DNA from 4 places in the Embleya sp. NPDC059213 genome. Region 2 is predicted to be linked to each of the others. Evidence: riboswitches for the same ligand, from Rfam matches in the RefSeq annotation. Region 2 holds a riboswitch; each other region holds the start of a gene.

The links. Region 2 has a riboswitch for cyclic di-AMP ahead of ACFXMF_RS44510 (transglycosylase family protein). Riboswitches for the same ligand answer to the same signal wherever they lie in the genome.
Region 1: another riboswitch for cyclic di-AMP. It lies ahead of ACFXMF_RS23070 (NlpC/P60 family protein); the one in region 2 lies ahead of ACFXMF_RS44510 (transglycosylase family protein).
Region 3: another riboswitch for cyclic di-AMP. It lies ahead of ACFXMF_RS02865 (transglycosylase family protein); the one in region 2 lies ahead of ACFXMF_RS44510 (transglycosylase family protein).
Region 4: another riboswitch for cyclic di-AMP. It lies ahead of ACFXMF_RS31530 (NlpC/P60 family protein); the one in region 2 lies ahead of ACFXMF_RS44510 (transglycosylase family protein).

Annotation. Positions count from the first base shown of each region.
Region 1 covers NZ_JBHZAV010000062.1:26,560-30,707, reverse strand. The annotation lists gene ACFXMF_RS23080 (alpha/beta hydrolase) at 1-907, shown strand, start outside; tRNA gene ACFXMF_RS23075 (tRNA-Thr) at 989-1,062, shown strand; gene ACFXMF_RS23070 (NlpC/P60 family protein) at 1,221-2,312, opposite strand; cyclic di-AMP (ydaO/yuaA leader) riboswitch at 2,322-2,465, opposite strand; gene ACFXMF_RS23065 (DUF3320 domain-containing protein) at 3,011-4,148, shown strand, end outside.
Region 2 covers NZ_JBHZAV010000268.1:4,179-8,326, forward strand. The annotation lists gene ACFXMF_RS44495 (ATP-binding protein) at 1-689, opposite strand, end outside; gene ACFXMF_RS44500 (aldo/keto reductase) at 944-1,816, shown strand; gene ACFXMF_RS44505 (hypothetical protein) at 1,917-2,168, opposite strand; cyclic di-AMP (ydaO/yuaA leader) riboswitch at 2,906-3,137, shown strand; gene ACFXMF_RS44510 (transglycosylase family protein) at 3,169-4,148, shown strand, end outside.
Region 3 covers NZ_JBHZAV010000004.1:64,032-68,179, forward strand. The annotation lists gene ACFXMF_RS02850 (Tm-1-like ATP-binding domain-containing protein) at 139-1,383, shown strand; gene ACFXMF_RS02855 (phosphoenolpyruvate hydrolase family protein) at 1,385-2,209, shown strand; gene ACFXMF_RS02860 (EthD family reductase) at 2,291-2,626, shown strand; cyclic di-AMP (ydaO/yuaA leader) riboswitch at 2,818-3,012, shown strand; gene ACFXMF_RS02865 (transglycosylase family protein) at 3,118-3,750, shown strand.
Region 4 covers NZ_JBHZAV010000108.1:27,877-32,024, forward strand. The annotation lists gene ACFXMF_RS31515 (TetR family transcriptional regulator) at 1-496, shown strand, start outside; gene ACFXMF_RS31520 (TMEM165/GDT1 family protein) at 758-1,342, shown strand; gene ACFXMF_RS31525 (TIGR04222 domain-containing membrane protein) at 1,396-2,244, opposite strand; cyclic di-AMP (ydaO/yuaA leader) riboswitch at 2,663-2,857, shown strand; gene ACFXMF_RS31530 (NlpC/P60 family protein) at 2,864-3,847, shown strand.

The DNA of each region.
Region 1 (4,148 bases), on a different contig from region 2:
GCTGCGGGCGGCCCTCGGCGACGCGAAGCTCTACTACCTGGGCGCGTCGTACGGGACCTTCCTCGGGGCGACGTACGCCGAGCTGTACCCCAAGCGGGTCGGCCGGCTGGTCCTGGACGGCGCGATGGATCCGAGCCAGCCGGCGGTGGCCGCCAACAAGGTGCAGGGCGGTGGCTTCGAGACCGCGCTGGCGGCGTTCCTGGACAACTGCGTCGGCGGCGGCTCGTGCTCCCTCGGCGCGACCCGCGAGGCCGGACTGGCCAGGATCCGCGGCCTGCTCCAACAGCTCGACGCCCGCCCGCTGTCCGGCGACGGGACCCGCAGGGTCACCGAGTCGATCGCGACCACGGGCATCCTGTCGCCGCTGTACTCCAAGGACCAGTGGCCGGATCTGCGACAGGCGCTGGAGGCCGCGCTGCGCGGCGACGGGCAGCCGCTGCTCGAACTCAACGACCAGTACTACGAGCGTGGTCCGGACGGAAAGTACAAGAACCTGATGGCCGCCAACGCGGCGGTGAACTGCCTGGACGCGCCGCCGGCCGCGACGTCCCGCGAGGACGTCGAGCGGGAGCTGCCCGGCTACCTGGCCGACTCGCCGACCTTCGGCCGCAACCTCGCCTGGGCGGGCCTGACCTGCGCCTCCTGGCCGACCCCGCCGACCGGCCGGCCGCACCCGATCAGGGCCGAGGGCGCCGCCCCGATCCTGGTCGTCGGCACCACCCGCGACCCGGCCACGCCGTACTCCTGGGCCCAGTCCCTGGCCGGCCAACTGGCCTCCGGCAGCCTCCTGACCTACGACGGCGACGGCCACACCGCCTTCGGCCGAGGCAGCGACTGCGTCGACCGCACGGTGGTCGACTACCTCACCCAGGGCACCGTCCCCACCAAGGGCAAGACCTGCCGCTGACCCCCACCAAAGCCGCGTGTGGACCACCCCGACGGGTGTGTACACTCATTCCCTGTCGCCACCTTCAAGGTGGACCGACAAGCCGCCTTAGCTCAGTCGGCTAGAGCGACGCACTCGTAATGCGTAGGTCAAGGGTTCGACTCCCTTAGGCGGCTCCTCGAAGGCCCAGGTCAGTTGGTTTCTGATCTGGGCCTTTTGCATTTTCGGGGTCGGTCCGGGCGTGATGTGTCGACGAATCGGTGCCCGGACGGGCCGGGGTATGCAAAACCCCGGCCGGGTTTCCGGCCGGGGGCGTCGTGTGTGCGGGGGTTGTTCAGCTGGGGCGAATGGCCGCGTAGAAGGGCATCGAGTCGAGCGGGGCCTTGGTTACGTTCTTGCCCGGTCGCGGGGCGTGCACGATCTGGCCGTTGCCGATGTACATGCCCACGTGCGAGTTGTCCGAGAAGTAGAACACCAGGTCGCCCGGCTGGAGGGCGCTCTTGGCGATCCTGGGACCGTCGTTGACCTGGGTCCAGGTGGTGCGGCTGAGCGAGACGTTCGCCGCCCTCCAGGACGCCTGGGTCAGCCCCGAGCAGTCGTACGAGCCGGGACCCACGCCCCGGGGCGCGTACGGCTTGCCGATCTGCGCCAGCGCGAAGTTGATCGCGGCCTGGGCCCGGCCGGAGGCCGGGATGTTGGTCGCCGGCGGCGGCGAGTCCGGCTTGTCCCGCGAGCTGCGGTCGGCGTCGCTTCGCGCACCGGTGTCGTTCTTGTGCTCGTTCGAGTTGAGGATCTCGTCCTGCTGCTTCTTGTCCAGCGTGTTCAGCAGCCGCTGGGCCTCGGCGAGCTTGGTCTGGATCTCGTTCTTGTGCGTGTTCAGCTCGGTGCGCAGCTTTTCCAGCGCGGAGAGCTGGGCGGTGGCCTCGGTGCGGTCCTGCTGGAGGACGCGGGCCTGCGCCGCGATCTGCTTCAGCTTGGCGGCCTGCTGGCCGTCGAGCTGGGACATCATCTGCGACTTCTGCAGGTAGCCCTCGGGGTCGCCGCTGAGCGCGAGCGAGAGCGACGGGGGCAGGCCGCCGGTGCGGTACTGGTTGGCCGCCAGGACACCGATCTGGTCGCGCAGGGTGTTGAGCGCGGCCTGTTCCTCGGTGATCCGGGCCTGGGTCCGGCTCGCCGTGCCCTGCTGCTTGGTGATCTGCTCGTCGACGCCGTTGGCGGCTTCGGTGGCCTTGATCACTTCGCTGTGCAGTTGGTTGACGCGATCCTTGGTCTGCTGGAACGACTGCGCGGGGTCGGCGCTCGCGGTGCCGGCGAAGGTCATCACGCCGGTCATCGTCGCCGCGGCCGTGACGACGGTCGCTGCGGTACGCACGGCGGTGCGCGGCTTGGGCTTGCGGTGCTGCCCGGATCGACGTTGGGTCGCCACTGGTGGCGGGTCTCCTTCCTCGGCCGCCTACCGGGTTAGCTGACGGGTTCGGGCGGAAGAAGACGCCCTACGGTGCCGAGGCACCGATTCACCCCAGGGACTGCGAGGGTCCCCGGTTCCGGCTTCGCGTCGCAACGACGGCGATCACTCACCGTCACCAAAACTCGTCCCCGAATTCGGCGGAGGCGATCGTGTCGACCGGGATGGCCGACGTCGAACCGATCGCCTTATCGCAGAACGATAGTCACAGGGGTGTCACGGTCGGCACCGGGAGCCTCTGCATTGCCAAAACTTTACCAAGACTTCCGTTTCATTCTCCGCTTATTACGGGAAAAGCGCGTGGATGCCCGAAAATCGATCTTGGACCGATTTGGCAATGATTGGCGGCGTGGATCAGCCGCCGGCCCAACTCCATCGATGTCACCGAACGTGAGAAATTGGTCGTCCGCAGAGCTGTGGGCCGCAGGGGTTGTCGCGTCGGCTTCGGGGCCGCGGCGGTGCGCGATAAAGCCGAAGCCACGCGCCGCGAACGCGGTTCACGGTGTGGGTGTTTCGGAGTCGTCGATCGTCCGATGGGCCTTATGGGGACGGCTGTTCGGGTGACTGGTGCGTCGGACTGCCGGCACTGAATACTTACTGCGGCCGGGGGGCCGAGGTGGGGTGCCTCCTGTGCGTATCCGCTTCGGAGGTACGTCTGCATGCAGAGTTCGCGAACGGCCGGAGTTGCGCAGCCTGGCAGTGGGGACGACGCGGCGCTCGCGCGATTGAGGGGCGTCCTGGGCGGTTGGCGGGACTCGCTGCTCGACCTGGGCGGGCGGAACCGGCTGTTGAACTTCCGGCACACCCGCATCGCCACTCTGGAGGTCGTCGCGCCGGACGCCGCCGCCGTGTTGGCCGGATTCGCTCGCGGCTGGCCGTTCGCTCCCGTCGAGTCCGACGGACGGGTCGAGGCAGGCACGGAGGCGGAGGAGGCCGAACCGGGCACCGAGACCTTCCTCGCGTACGACCTGGGTTCGGAGGCGGGCCGCACCGGTCGTGCCGACGGCCTGGTGACCCGGAAGAACACGCAGGCGGGGCTGGACGCGTCGCTCTACCAACTGCGGCAGAAGTCGGGTCAGATGTACATCGACTACGGCTTGTGGGTGCTCTGGCTGGGCGTCGGCATGTTGGAGTGGCGGGAGGCGGGCGCCGCGGAGACGTGCTTTGCTCCGCTGCTGCTCGTACCTGTGGAGCTTCGTCGGGACGCACGGAGGCAGACGCGACTGCACCTGGCGGAGGACCAGGACCGGATCCACAATCCCGCGCTCGCGGTCAAGTTGGAGCAGTTGGGTGTCGACTGGAGCACGGTGGCCGACTGCGACGTGCTCGATTCCGACGCGGTCCTGTCGGCAGCCCGGGAGGTCGCGGGCACGCAGCAGGGTTGGTCGGTCGAGGACCGCGTGGTGCTCGGCCTCTTCTCGTCGCACAAGGAGGCCATGTACCAGGACCTCCAGCAGAACGAGGAGCGCATCCTGGCCCATCCGCTGGTGCGAGCCGTCGGCCTCGGCCCCGACGCGGGACTGCCCGACGACCTGATCGACTTCGAGCCGCCCGAGATCGACCGCATCGACGAGATCCAACTGCCCGAGCGGACCCCGCTCGTGCTGAACGCGGACTCCTCGCAGCGGCAGTGCATCGCGGCCGCGCTGGACGGGCGTTCCTTCGTGATGAGCGGTCCGCCCGGTACCGGCAAGAGCCAGACGATCACCAACATGATCGCCGCACTCATGCATGCCGGCCGGTCCGTTCTGTTCGTCAGCGAGAAGGCCGCGGCGCTCGACGTCGTCCGTAATCGGC
Region 2 (4,148 bases):
CGCGAGGGCAGCAGTTCCACGAACGGCCAACCCAGACGGGAGGCGATCGCCCGGGCGAAGGTGGTCTTGCCGGTCCCGGGCGGGCCGAACAACGCGATCGCGCTGGGCGGTTCGACGCCGTGTCGGAAGGCCCGCTCGGGATCCGCCAGTGGCAACACCACCCGCCGCTCGATCAGGTTCTTCTCCACCTCCATGCCGGCCACCTTCGACCACAGGTCGCCCGGCAACATCCGCCCGCCGAGCCGGTCCAGGGTTTCCGCCGCATGGTCGTCGACCGGCTCGACCTTCTCGAAGTAGGCCACCGCCGGCCGCCGTTCGTAGCCCGCGTTGCGCAGCCCCAACTCGCGCGAGTCCTCCTCGGGCAGCACGTAGGCGATCCGGCGCACCCGGTCCTCGACCAACCGGCGTTCCAGCGCGAGCAGCAGCGTACTGGTCAGCCCCAGGCCGCGCGCGGGGGGCGAGATGGCGATCCGCATCACCCAGGCCCGCCCCTCGGAGACCGTGGCCAGCGCCGCACCGACCACCGCGCCGTCCCGCCGGGCAACCACCGCCGGCTGTCGCGAAGTCAGCGCGTTGATGCACTCCGACAGCGAGAAGACCGACTCCTGGCCGAGTTCGGTCGTGGTGTCGATCAGGTGCACCACCGCCGCGAGGTCCTCCTCGCGATAGTCCTGTATGAGCCAGACCATGAACAGCTCCATCCGTGGATCGAGTGCCTCGACGAGTGGCACACACTAGGGAGCAGCGCCCTGCCGCGAATGCGTCGTTGTGTACAAGTACGCGCCCGAACTTGGTCATCCTGCGGATGGACACGTCACCGGGGACCTGCACCACGCGTGCGGGACGTATCCCGGTGACCACGCCCGAGGCCGGGGGCACAATGGCCTCGACCTCGTCCGCGCCGTCCGGCCCGCCCGGGCCGCCCGACCCCTACGGAGAACCGATGACCGTCTCGTCCGCGTCCGGCCCCGCCCACGCCTCCGGTGTCTTCCCGCTCGGCGGCGACCTGCCGGTGCACCGGCTCGGGTACGGCGCCATGCAACTCACCGGAACCGGTGTCTGGGGCGAACCAAAGGACCGCCAAGAGGCGATCCGGGTATTGCGCCGCGCCGTCGAACTGGGGGTGAATCTGATCGATACGGCCGACTCGTACGGCCCGTTCGTCAACGAACAACTCATCCGTGAGGCGCTGCACCCGTACGCCGAGGACGTGGTGATCGCCACCAAGGGCGGCTTCGCCCGCACCGGACCGGGCGAATGGCGCGCCCTGGGCCGGCCCGAATACCTGCGCCAGCAGACCGAACTGAGCCTGCGTCACCTCGGCCTGGAGCGGATCGACCTCTACCAGCTGCACCGGATCGACCCGCAGGTCCCGCTCGCGGACCAGCTCGGTGAACTCGGCGCGTTGCAGCAGGAGGGCAAGATCCGGCACATCGGCCTGTCCGAGGTCACCGTGGAGCAGTTGCGCCAGGCCCGGGAGATCGTCGAGATCGTCTCCGTGCAGAACCTGTACAACCTGGCCGACCGCAAGTCGGAGAGCGTGCTCGACTACGCGACGGCCGAGAACATCGCGTTCATCCCGTGGTTCCCGATCGCCACCGGCCAACTCGCGCGGCCGGGCGGTCCGTTGGAGCAGGTCGCCAAGGAACAGGGCGCCGCGCCCTCACAGTTGGCGCTGGCCTGGCTGCTGCACCGCTCCCCGGTCTTGCTGCCGATCCCGGGCACCTCCAGCGTCGCGCACCTGGAGGAGAACACCGAGGCGGCCCGAATCCGACTGTCCGACGAGCAGTTCGAGGCGCTGTCCGCCGCGGTCTGAGCCCGATCGCCGACCCGCCGGGTCGGCCGGAAACGATGTCGAGGGCGGCTGTTCGACCCGCGGGTCCGCGGTGTCGACGGCCGCCCTCGTCGGTATCGGCTCAGCCCGGTGCCGGGACGATCCGCACGCTCCACCCGTCCTCGATCTCGGCGCCGTCGATGGTGATCGCCTCCACCGTGCGCGACCTCGGGTCGATGTCGGCCACCACACCCTCACCCGCGTAGCGCGGATGGCCCGATGCGCCGACCTCGCCGGTGGCCTCGACCACCGCCGAGCGCACCGCCGGGCCCCGGGCGTCGGCGGCCATGTCCTGGTCGTTGAACGGGAAGATGGCAATCTCGAATCGTTCCATGCCCGCCCCCATGCCCCCACCCCCTCCGTCCCAAGCCACCCGATCGACGAGGTTGGCGGGCCTGAATACGGGGGGTGACCGGGGCCGGGCCCGAACGGGACCGGCCGCGCCCGGTGCCGCGAGCGTCCCGTCGCCGGGACCGCCGAGCCGATACGGCTCCCGGTCGCGCTCGACCGGGCACCCGCTACGAGGTCCCGGGAGACCACCGCCGACAACCCCGAACGCGCCGCCCTGATGCAACGGGCCATCTCGACCCACCCGCGCCACGTACTCGGTATCGACGACGCCGGCCGGGCAGCGAAACAGCAGGCTCTGCCGGAGAGCGTCGTCCCCATGAGGCGGATCGAATCCAAGTGAAGCCCCGAGACGCGCACCACTTCCCGGCGGTCACAACCCCGGCGGAGACCGGGCCGGCAGGCAAATTGGGACGTATATATGGGGGTAATTCGGACGCTCCGCTATCGAGCGCATGACGCACGTCACATCACGCATACCGATGGTCAGGAACTCGTACGCAGCGTGAACCGAGTTTTCCGGAATTTCACCCATGGTGATTCCCCTATCGGCTCAGCGTGAGCAACTCGGGCACAATGCGTACCGCGTCCGGGACTTTAGGTCCCGATATTCCACGCTTACGTCCTGATTTTTCGGTTTCGGCGAATCGTGATGTTTGGTTCCCGGTCGGGGTGTGCGTAGCTTGGTGCTTCGCCACACCGGTCCGGTGCTCGGCGAAATGGTCTCCCGGTTCGCCGAATCCTGCCGCCGGAGCGAGGCCACGGTACGAAACCCGAAAGGCAGGAGCGGGGGAACCAAGTGGAATGCCGTCCCGGGCGTCTGTGACGCAGACGCCCATTCGGACGGCTTGGGGTGAAGCCGTGCCCGTCCCTCTCACGAGGGCCGAACACGGCCGGGCGAGACTCTCCAGCCCGAATCCGACAGCTCACTTCGTAGGCGTGGGAGAAGGAAAATCTTCGTGCAGTCGTTCAACACCCCTGCCCGTATGCCCAAGAAGACGCGTCTCGCGCTCACCCTCGGAATGGCCGGCGCGATCGTCGCCGCCCCGCTGATCACCGGTCTCGCGACCGCCAACGCCGCCTCCGTCTCCACCTGGGACAAGGTCGCCATGGGCGAGAGCTCGGGCAACTGGCACATCAACACCGGCAACGGTTTCTACGGTGGCCTGCAGTTCACCCAGAGCACCTGGAACGAGTTCGGCGGTCAGCAGTACGCCCCGCGTGCCGACCTGGCCACCAAGGACCAGCAGATCGCCATCGCGGAGAAGGTCCTCGCCGTGCAGGGCCCCGGCGCGTGGCCGAACACCTCCGGCCCGGCGGGTCTGACCAAGGGCGGCGCCAAGCCCGCCGTCTCGCCGAGCACCAAGGCCGCCGGCTCGGCCAAGACCTCGGTCACGGTGGCCCCCAAGGCCGCCGAGAAGCCGGCCGAGTCCGCGCCGACCACCGCCCCGGCCCCGAAGATCGAGGTCGTCCCGGCCGCCGCGTCGACCACCTCCTCGTACTCCGTGGTCAAGGGTGACACCCTGTCCAAGATCGCCGCGGACAAGGCCGTCACCGGTGGTTGGCACAAGCTGTACGCCGACAACCGCGCCGTGATCGGTGGCAACCCGGACGTCATCCAGATCGGTCAGAAGCTCAAGCTGTCCGGCAAGGCCAAGGCCGCCGCCACCGCCAAGGCCGAGGTCGCGCCGAAGGCCGCGCCCAAGACCGAGACCACGACCACGACCACGTCGCAGGCCAAGCCCTCCGCGTCGGTGAAGGTCGCTCCGAAGACCACGGTCAAGGAGAAGGCCCCGGTCGCGACCAAGGGTGCCTCGGTCAAGGCCGGCAGCTCCTCGGTCAACGCCTCCGGCTACGTCGCTCCCGTGAGCGGCTCGCTGGGCACCGCGTTCGGCACCGGCGGCAAGCTGTGGTCCAGCGGCAGCCACACCGGCCAGGACTTCGTGGTCGGCACCGGCACCTCGGT
Region 3 (4,148 bases), on a different contig from region 2:
CAAAACTTCGGAACTCGCCCCCCGTCCTACCGCACGGTGCTTTCAATCGCCATGATCATCCGGTTGGGTTACTGTGCGCGGCCGTTTGCCGCCGAAGCGTCAACCCGGCAAGCCCTACCGACTCCACCGGAGGCACCGATGCCCACCGTCGTACTGATCGGAACGCTCGACACCAAGGGATCCGAATACGCGTGGCTGGCCTACCGGCTGCGTGCTCGCGGCGCCGAGGTGGTGTTGATGAACGTGGGCGTGCTCGGCGAGTCGCTGGCCCAGGCCGACGTACAGGCGACCGACGTCGCGGCGGCGGCCGGCACCGACCTGGCCGACCTGCGGACCCGGGCCGATCGGGGCGCGGCCACCACCGCGATGGCCGAAGGGGCCGCGTCCATCCTGCGCGAGCTGTACGAGCAGGGCCGGGTCGACGGGGTGCTCGCGATGGGCGGCTCGGGCGGGTCGGCGATCGCCTCCCACGCGATGCGCGCGCTGCCGGTGGGTGTGCCCAAGCTGCTGGTCTCCACGATGGCGGCGGGCGACGTGTCGCCGTATGTGGGCGCGGTGGACGTGACGATGATGTACAGCGTCGTGGACATCGCCGGGATAAATCGGCTCTCCGAGCGCATCCTGGGCAACGCGGCGGACGCGATCGCCGGGATGGCCGGCGGTTACGCCGAGGATCGTGCGGCGGTCGCGGGGGTGACCGGCGAGGGGCGTCCGCTGGTCGCCGCGTCGATGTTCGGGGTGACCACCCCGGCGGTGGACGCCGCCCGCGAGCGGCTCACCGAGCTGGGCTACGAGGTGCTGGTCTTCCACGCCACCGGGGCGGGCGGCACGTCGATGGAGAATCTGGCCGAGGCGGGCTTCTTGGCCGGGATCCTCGACCTGACCACCACCGAGCTGGCCGACGACCTGGTCGGCGGGGTGCTCAGCGCGGGTCCCGAGCGGCTGACTGCGGCCGGCCGGATGGGGCTGCCGCAGGTGGTCAGCGTCGGCGCGCTGGACATGGTCAACTTCGGCCCGCGCAACACCGTGCCCGAGCGGTTCGAGGAGCGGCAGCTCTACGTGCACAACCCGACCGTGACGCTGATGCGCACCACCCCCGCGGAGAACGCCGAGCTGGGTCGGCGGATCGCCGCCAAGCTGGTCGCCGCGACCGGCCCCACCGCGCTCTACCTGCCCTTGCACGGGGTCTCGGCGATCGACGTCGAGGGCGCGCCCTTCTACGATTCCGTCGCCGACAAGGCGCTGTTCGACGAGCTGCGAGCGGGGCTCGCGGGCAGCTCCGTCGAGGTGCACGAGGCGGCGACGGACATCAACGATCCGGCGTTCGCCACGGCGGCGGCGGATCGACTGCACGAAATGATCACGAAGGGACGCGTGGACTGAGATGAACGGACGCGAGGCGCGGGGCCGACTGCACAGGACGGTCGAGCAGGGCGGCGTCGTGATCGGCGCGGGCGCGGGCACGGGACTGTCGGCCAAGTGCGCCGAGGCCGGCGGGGTGGACCTGATCATCATCTACAACTCGGGCCGCTACCGAATGGCCGGTCGGGGTTCGCTCGCCGGGCTGCTGCCCTACGGGGACGCCAACGCGATCGTGGTCGAGATGGCGGGCGAGGTGCTGCCGGTGGTCCAGGGCACCCCGGTACTGGCGGGCGTGTGCGGCACCGATCCGTTCCGGATCATGCCGCACTTCCTGGACCAGCTCGCCGCGATGGGCTTCGCGGGTGTGCAGAACTTCCCCACGGTCGGGCTGTTCGACGGCGTCTTCCGGCAGAACCTGGAGGAGACCGGGATGGGCTACGACCTGGAGGTGGAGATGATCCGGCTGGCCGCCGAGCGCGGCCTGCTGACCGCCCCCTACGTCTTCGACGCCGAGCAGGCCCGGGCGATGACCGCGGCGGGCGCCGACATCCTGGTCCCGCATCTGGGACTGACCACCAAGGGCAGCATCGGCGCGACCACCGCGGTCACCCTCGACCAGGCGGTGGAGCGGGTGCAGCTCATGCGCGACGCGGCGGCGGAGGTGAACCCCGACGTGCTGGTGCTGTGCCACGGCGGGCCGATCGCCGAACCCGAGGACGCCGCGTACGTGCTGGCCCACACCACCGGCGTGGTCGGCTTCTTCGGCGCCTCCAGCATGGAACGGCTGCCCACCGAGGTGGCCATCACCGAGCAGGCGCGGGCGTTCAAGAGCATCGCCGCGCGCTAGTTCCATCCGGCGCCGGCGCGCCGGACGCACCGGGCACCACCGGCAGGACCCACATCCACCACACGATCGTGAGGATTCGGCATGTACAAGCTGACCGTGCTCTATGGCCACCCCGAGGACCCGGCGGCGTTCGACACCTATTACTGGGAGAAGCACGTCCCGCTCGCCCGCACCATGCCCGGGTTGACCGGCTGGACCATCGGCAAGTGCGAACCGGATCCGTCCGGCGCGCAGCCGCCCTATTACCTGGTGGTCGGGCTGTACGCACCGACCCGCGCCGGTATCGAAGCGACCCTGGATTCGCCGGAGGGGCGGGCCGCGGTGGCCGACGTCGCCAATTTCGCGACCGGCGGGGCGACGTTCCTGTGGGACGAGGAGCGGGTAGTCGTACCTGTGGAGCTGCCCGCGACGGAATAGCTCGTCGCTGAAGCACGGGTGAGCACGCGGCTGCGCACCGTGGACGTCGAAGCCGTGACCTGCGGGGTTGGCGACATATCGGGCAAATCGGTGTTATTCCGCCCTATGGGGCACCTCACAAATCACCCGAAATGTTTGCCAACCCGGCGGAGCGGTGCGTAGCTTCGTGGTTGTTCGCACAAGCGGACTCCCCGGGTGGTACGCCGAATCCTGCCGCCGCCCGAGGGAAGCAGTCGATATCGACTGGCGGCAGGAGCGGGGGAACCAAGTGAGTGCCGACATCGGCCACGTCGATGTCTGGGGTGAAGCCATGCCTGTTGCAGGCGAGGCCGGGCCAATCGTCCGAACCCGACAGCTAACTTCGTAGGCGCCCGACGAGGTAATAAATGACCTTCCGTGCCATCACCGCTCCCGTTCGCTCGCTCTCTCGTGGCCGTCGCGCCGGCATCGCCGTCGCCGCCGGTGCGGGTCTCGTCCTTCCCCTCGTGGGCATGACGGGCAGCGCGAGCGCCGCGACCTCGTCCACGTGGGACGCGGTCGCCCAGTGCGAGAGCACCGGGAACTGGGGTATCAACACGGGCAACGGCTTCTCCGGCGGTCTGCAGTTCACCCCGAGCACCTGGAACGCGTTCGGCGGCAGCCAGTACGCCTCCAGCGCCGCGCAGGCCACCAAGGACCAGCAGATCGCGGTCGCCGAGCGGGTCCTGGCGAGCCAGGGTCCGGGCGCCTGGCCGGTCTGCTCGCAGAAGGCCGGCCTGGGCAAGGGCGGCAACGCCTCCGCCACGGCCGACTCCGCGACCACCGGCAAGACCAAGAGCAAGGTCGAGCCGAAGGCCGCGCCCAAGGCCGAGTCCGTGACCGAGAACGCGCCGAAGACCTCCACCGGCAACGCGCCGAAGGTCCAGGTGCAGGACAAGCAGGACAAGCAGGACGCGCCGAAGTCGGCCGCGACCAAGCAGACTTCGGGTTCCGGCAAGTACACCGTCAAGGCCGGTGACACGCTCTCCGGCGTCGCCGCGAAGCTCGGCGTCAAGGGTGGCTACAAGGCCCTGTACGCCGCGAACGCGGGCGTCATCGGGGGCAACCCCCACCTGATCTCGGTGGGCACCCAGCTCGCCGTCTGATCCAGCGCCACCACGTAGGCCCCGCCGAGTACTTCGGCGGGGCCTACGCCCGTTTCGGGGCAACGGTCAGGCGCGGACGGGCGAGCCCGGGGTGCGCGCCGCCGCGACGGTGCCGAACAGCGTGGCCACGTGTTGCAGGGCGCCGGCCGGCATTCGCCCCGGCGGCAGGATCTCGTCCACGGGATGCACGGGCGCCGCCCCGCCGGCGGGGCGGCCCGCCCGGCGCCTCGGCCGCGTTCTCGCCGGCAACGGTCTTCCTGGTGGTTCTCCAGCCCATGATCGGTGCCTCCACATCGGGTGCCGTCGCGGGACGGCCCGGCCCATCGGACATGCGGGATCGCAGGATCGTTCGCGGGATCGGGCAGCGGGAGTGGATGCGGATCCGAGGGCGCTCCCCG
Region 4 (4,148 bases), on a different contig from region 2:
GTGCGAGGTGATCGCCGAGGTGGGGGTGGGCAACACCACGCATCGGCTGGTCGCGGCCCGGGCCGGCGTGCCGCTGGGGGCGACCACGTACTACTTCGCGTCGCTCGACGACCTGGTCGCGGCGGCCCTCGCGCACGCGTCGAGCGAGACGGTGGCGCTGTTGGCGCAGTGGGTGCGCCGAACCCGCGATGCCGAGGACCTGCCGGAGGTGCTCACCGCCCTCACCGCCGAATACCTCGCGGACCGCCCGCGCGCGCTGGTGGAATACGAGTTGTACCTGGCGGCGGCCCGCAGCCCACAACTGCGCGGGTTCGCCGTGGCGTGGGTCGAGGGGGTCGGCGACTTCCTGTCCGCCCGGGTCGGCGCGCAGGCGGCCGCGGCGGCGCTGGCGGTGTTGGACGGCACCATGTTGCAGGTGCTCACGCTGGGCACTGATCTGGACGAGGCACAACTGCGCTGGTCGTTGGCACGGGTCCTGGCCGCGCCCCCGTCGTAGTCGGCCGGCCGGCCCGGTGCGGTAGGGTCGGCGACAGCGAAGGGGAGTAGCCCCGCAAACCGGTCGTCGACATGCTGGAGTCCTCGGACTCCCGGTGGCCGGGCCCGTGCTCCAGGCGGGCGGGCGAGACCTTCGGCCAGGTACCGACGCATCCGCGTTCCACGCGGCTGCACCCGTCGTGCCGGGCCGAGTGGTCCTCCGGTCGCCGAGCGGCGCCTTCGTGAAGACCCGGAGGCCCGGCTCTCGCAGAAAGCCACCCGGATGCACCTCGACCCTCTGGCGATCCTGACCGCCTTCGGGCTGATCTTCCTCGCCGAGCTCCCGGACAAGACGATGTTCGCGTCGCTTGCCATGGGCACCCGCATGCGACCGCTCTACGTCTGGTTCGGCACCTCGACCGCGTTCGTCGTGCACGTCGCGATCGCCGTCGGCGCGGGCGGTCTGCTCGGCCTGCTGCCCGGCTGGATCGTCAAGCTCGTCTCCGCCGCACTGTTCGGCTTCGGCGCCTTCATGTTGTTGCGCGGCGGGGCGGGGGACGACGACGAGGACACCGCGGGCAAGACCGTGACCGGGTTCTGGCCGGTCTTCTCCACCGCGTTCATGGCCGTGTTCATCAGCGAATGGGGCGACCTCACCCAGATCACCACCGCCAACCTGGCGGCCACCAACGGCACCTGGTCCACCGCGATCGGCTCGGCCGCGGCGCTGATGTCGGTCTCCGCGCTGGCGCTGCTCGCGGGACGGTTCATCGCCAAGCGGGTCCCGTTGCAGACGGTGCAGCGGATCGGCGGCGTGTGCATGCTCGGACTGGCGATCTGGTCCCTGGTGGAGGCGTTCACGGGCTGAGCGGCGCGACGCGGCATGCGCGTCCGGCCCCGATGCGCCCGGCCTGCGCCCGGTCAGCCGGACGACGGCGTGGGCGGCAAGGGCATCAGGGACGCGCGGACGATCGGGTCCGGGACCGCTTCCGGGCCGAAGACCGCGATCCGGGTCGGCACGTCCTCGGCGGAGTCCGCTTGCACGGTCGGCGGCATCCGACGCAGCGTGCTGATCCGGGCCCGGCCCGCCACGGTCTGCGCGGCGAGCGGCCGGGTGAACAGTCGCGGTACCAGGGCGATCAGCGCCAGGACCGACACCGTGGCGCAGCCCGGCGAACCGGTCATCCCTTCGGCGACGCCGAAGCCGATGCCGAGGAACAGGACGACACACAGGCTGCAGGTGCCACGCGGGTCGACGTCCCGCTCACTCGGCAGCAGGCCGTCCTGTTCCAACCGGGTCCGCGCCGGTCGCCATCCGGCGGTCGGCCCGAACCGGGCGACCGCGTCCACGATCGGCCCGATCAGGGCGGTTCGGGCCGCGCCCACCGCGTCGAAGACGGTGCGCTCGACCGGGTCGTCCGGCTCGGGTGCGAGCAGGCCGATCCGACGATCCGCACCGATCACCGCCCGCCGACGGTGGTGCATCGCCACGAGCGCGACCCGGGCGAACCGGGTCGAACCGCCGGCGACCAGCGCGATCTCCCGGAAGTCGAGAACGCGCTCGGCGGTGGCCGGCGCCGCGCGCCTGCGCAACCGGTACGCCCGCCCGAACCGGAGCAGCCAGGCAACCACGAACCAGCCGAGGCAGGCCGCGGACACGAGCAGGTACCACCGGGCCTGGCCCGCCGGGAGGGACCAGTGGGTCGGGTCCCGGCCGGCCTGCCCGTTCGTCGACCCCCGCGCCGTTCCCGCGGCGATGCCCTCGCGCACTGCGCGATCATGCCCACACCCCCGGTATTCGCGATCGGCGGCGCGGCGCCGCGCCCGTGCGCACCACGGTGCCGCCTCGTCGCCGGCGCGTCCGGTGGAACCCCCTCGCACCTTGCTTCGCGAACCGGCCGAAATGTGATGTAGGCCGCATGGATAAAACGGACATAAATTACTTAGCCGACTTCGGGTGGTAATTCATTTTCCGCACCCCGGCATGAATCTCGATTATTTTCCGTGACCGAATGATCACGCCACTCTCCGAGATATCCCCTCGTCATGAGTGGTGCATCGACCGGTGGGCCGGCCGAGATGTCGCACTTATTCCGCCTTTACACCGGAGGCAAACTCGGCGTTTCGGTTGTGATCCGGCATCCGTATTGCCTACCTTTCTCGCCGATTCACCTTTCGGGTGAACCCTGTCGCCGGTACGCCGAATCCCGTCGCCGGCAGCGGGAGGTCTACATCGAAGAATCCGACGGGAGCGGGGGAACCAGGTGAATCGCCGTGGCCGGGATCGTTCCGGTGACGGCTAGGGGTGAAGTCGCGTGCTGCGCGACCGGGCTGCTCCAGTCCGAATCCGACAGCTCACCTCGTAGGCGACAGGAGAGGACCCCATTTCATGCTGTCCGCAAACGCTCGTCATCGCGCCGCTCGACCCACCAACGTCCGCCGCTTCGTAGCGGCGGTGGGCATCGCCGGCATGGGTGTCGTGATCCCGGTCGCCACTGCCGGTACGGCCCACGCGCAGGCCCCCTCCACCTCCGAGCAGGCCCCCTCCGGCGCCTCCGCCGTGCTGTCGGCGGTCCCGACCGCCGCGGTCGAGGCCGCCCCGGTCCAGGCCGCACCCGCCGCGCCGGAGACCGCCGCGCCCGCCGACAAGGCCGGCTACGTGGTCAAGGCCGGCGACACGCTGTTCGGGCTCGCCCAGACCAACCAGGTCACCGGCGGCTGGCAGAGCCTGTACGAGATCAACCGCGATGTGCTCCTGTCCGGCCCGGACCTGATCCGGATCGGCCAGACCCTCCGGCTGACCGGCTCGGCCCCCGTGCTCTCCAAGGCCGCCGCGCCGGCCCAGCCGAGCATCAAGGTGCAGCCGAAGACCGGCGTCACGCCCGGCAAGACCACCCCCAAGCCGGCGAGCAAGCCGTCCGCCGACGTGTCGGTCAAGCCCGCCGCCAAGACCCCCGCCAAGCCCGCCACCGGCGGCTCGAAGGGCAACCAGGCGCCGAGTGGCGGCTCGTCCACCGCGTCGAGCAGCAAGGCCGCCCAGGCCGTGGCCTTCGCCAAGGCGCAGATCGGCAAGCCGTACGTGTACGGCGCCACCGGCCCGAACGCCTACGACTGCTCGGGTCTGGTCCAGGCCGCGTACAAGTCGGCCGGCATCTCGCTGCCGCGCGTGACCAACGACCAGTTCGCCGCCGACCCGCACGTGTCGATCGCCAACCTGCAGCCCGGCGACCTGGTGTTCTTCTACTCGGGCATCAGCCACGTCGGCATCTACATCGGCGACGGCAAGATGGTGCACGCCGCGAACTCGCGCAAGCCGGTCGAGATCTCCTCGATCAACACCATGCCGATCGCGGGCGCCACGCGTCCTTCTTGATCGACCCGCCGAGGCCGACGCCTCGCCGTCACGCCCCGGCAACACACCGGCGCCGTGCCCCTCGACCACCACCGAGGCGCACGGCGCCACACGTGTCCCACCCCAGACACCTGAACCACACCCGAACCGGCCCCACAAGCCCGATCCGCCCCTCCGACCCGAACAAAACCCATCGACCCGACCACCGTCCAACCCCAAGCCCACCGCCCGAGCCAAGCGCTCCAGCCCACCCGGCCTTCGACGCCAAGCCCTCCGCCCAAGCCGGCCCCATCAGCCCGGCCGGCGCCCGAGGCGAAACCCT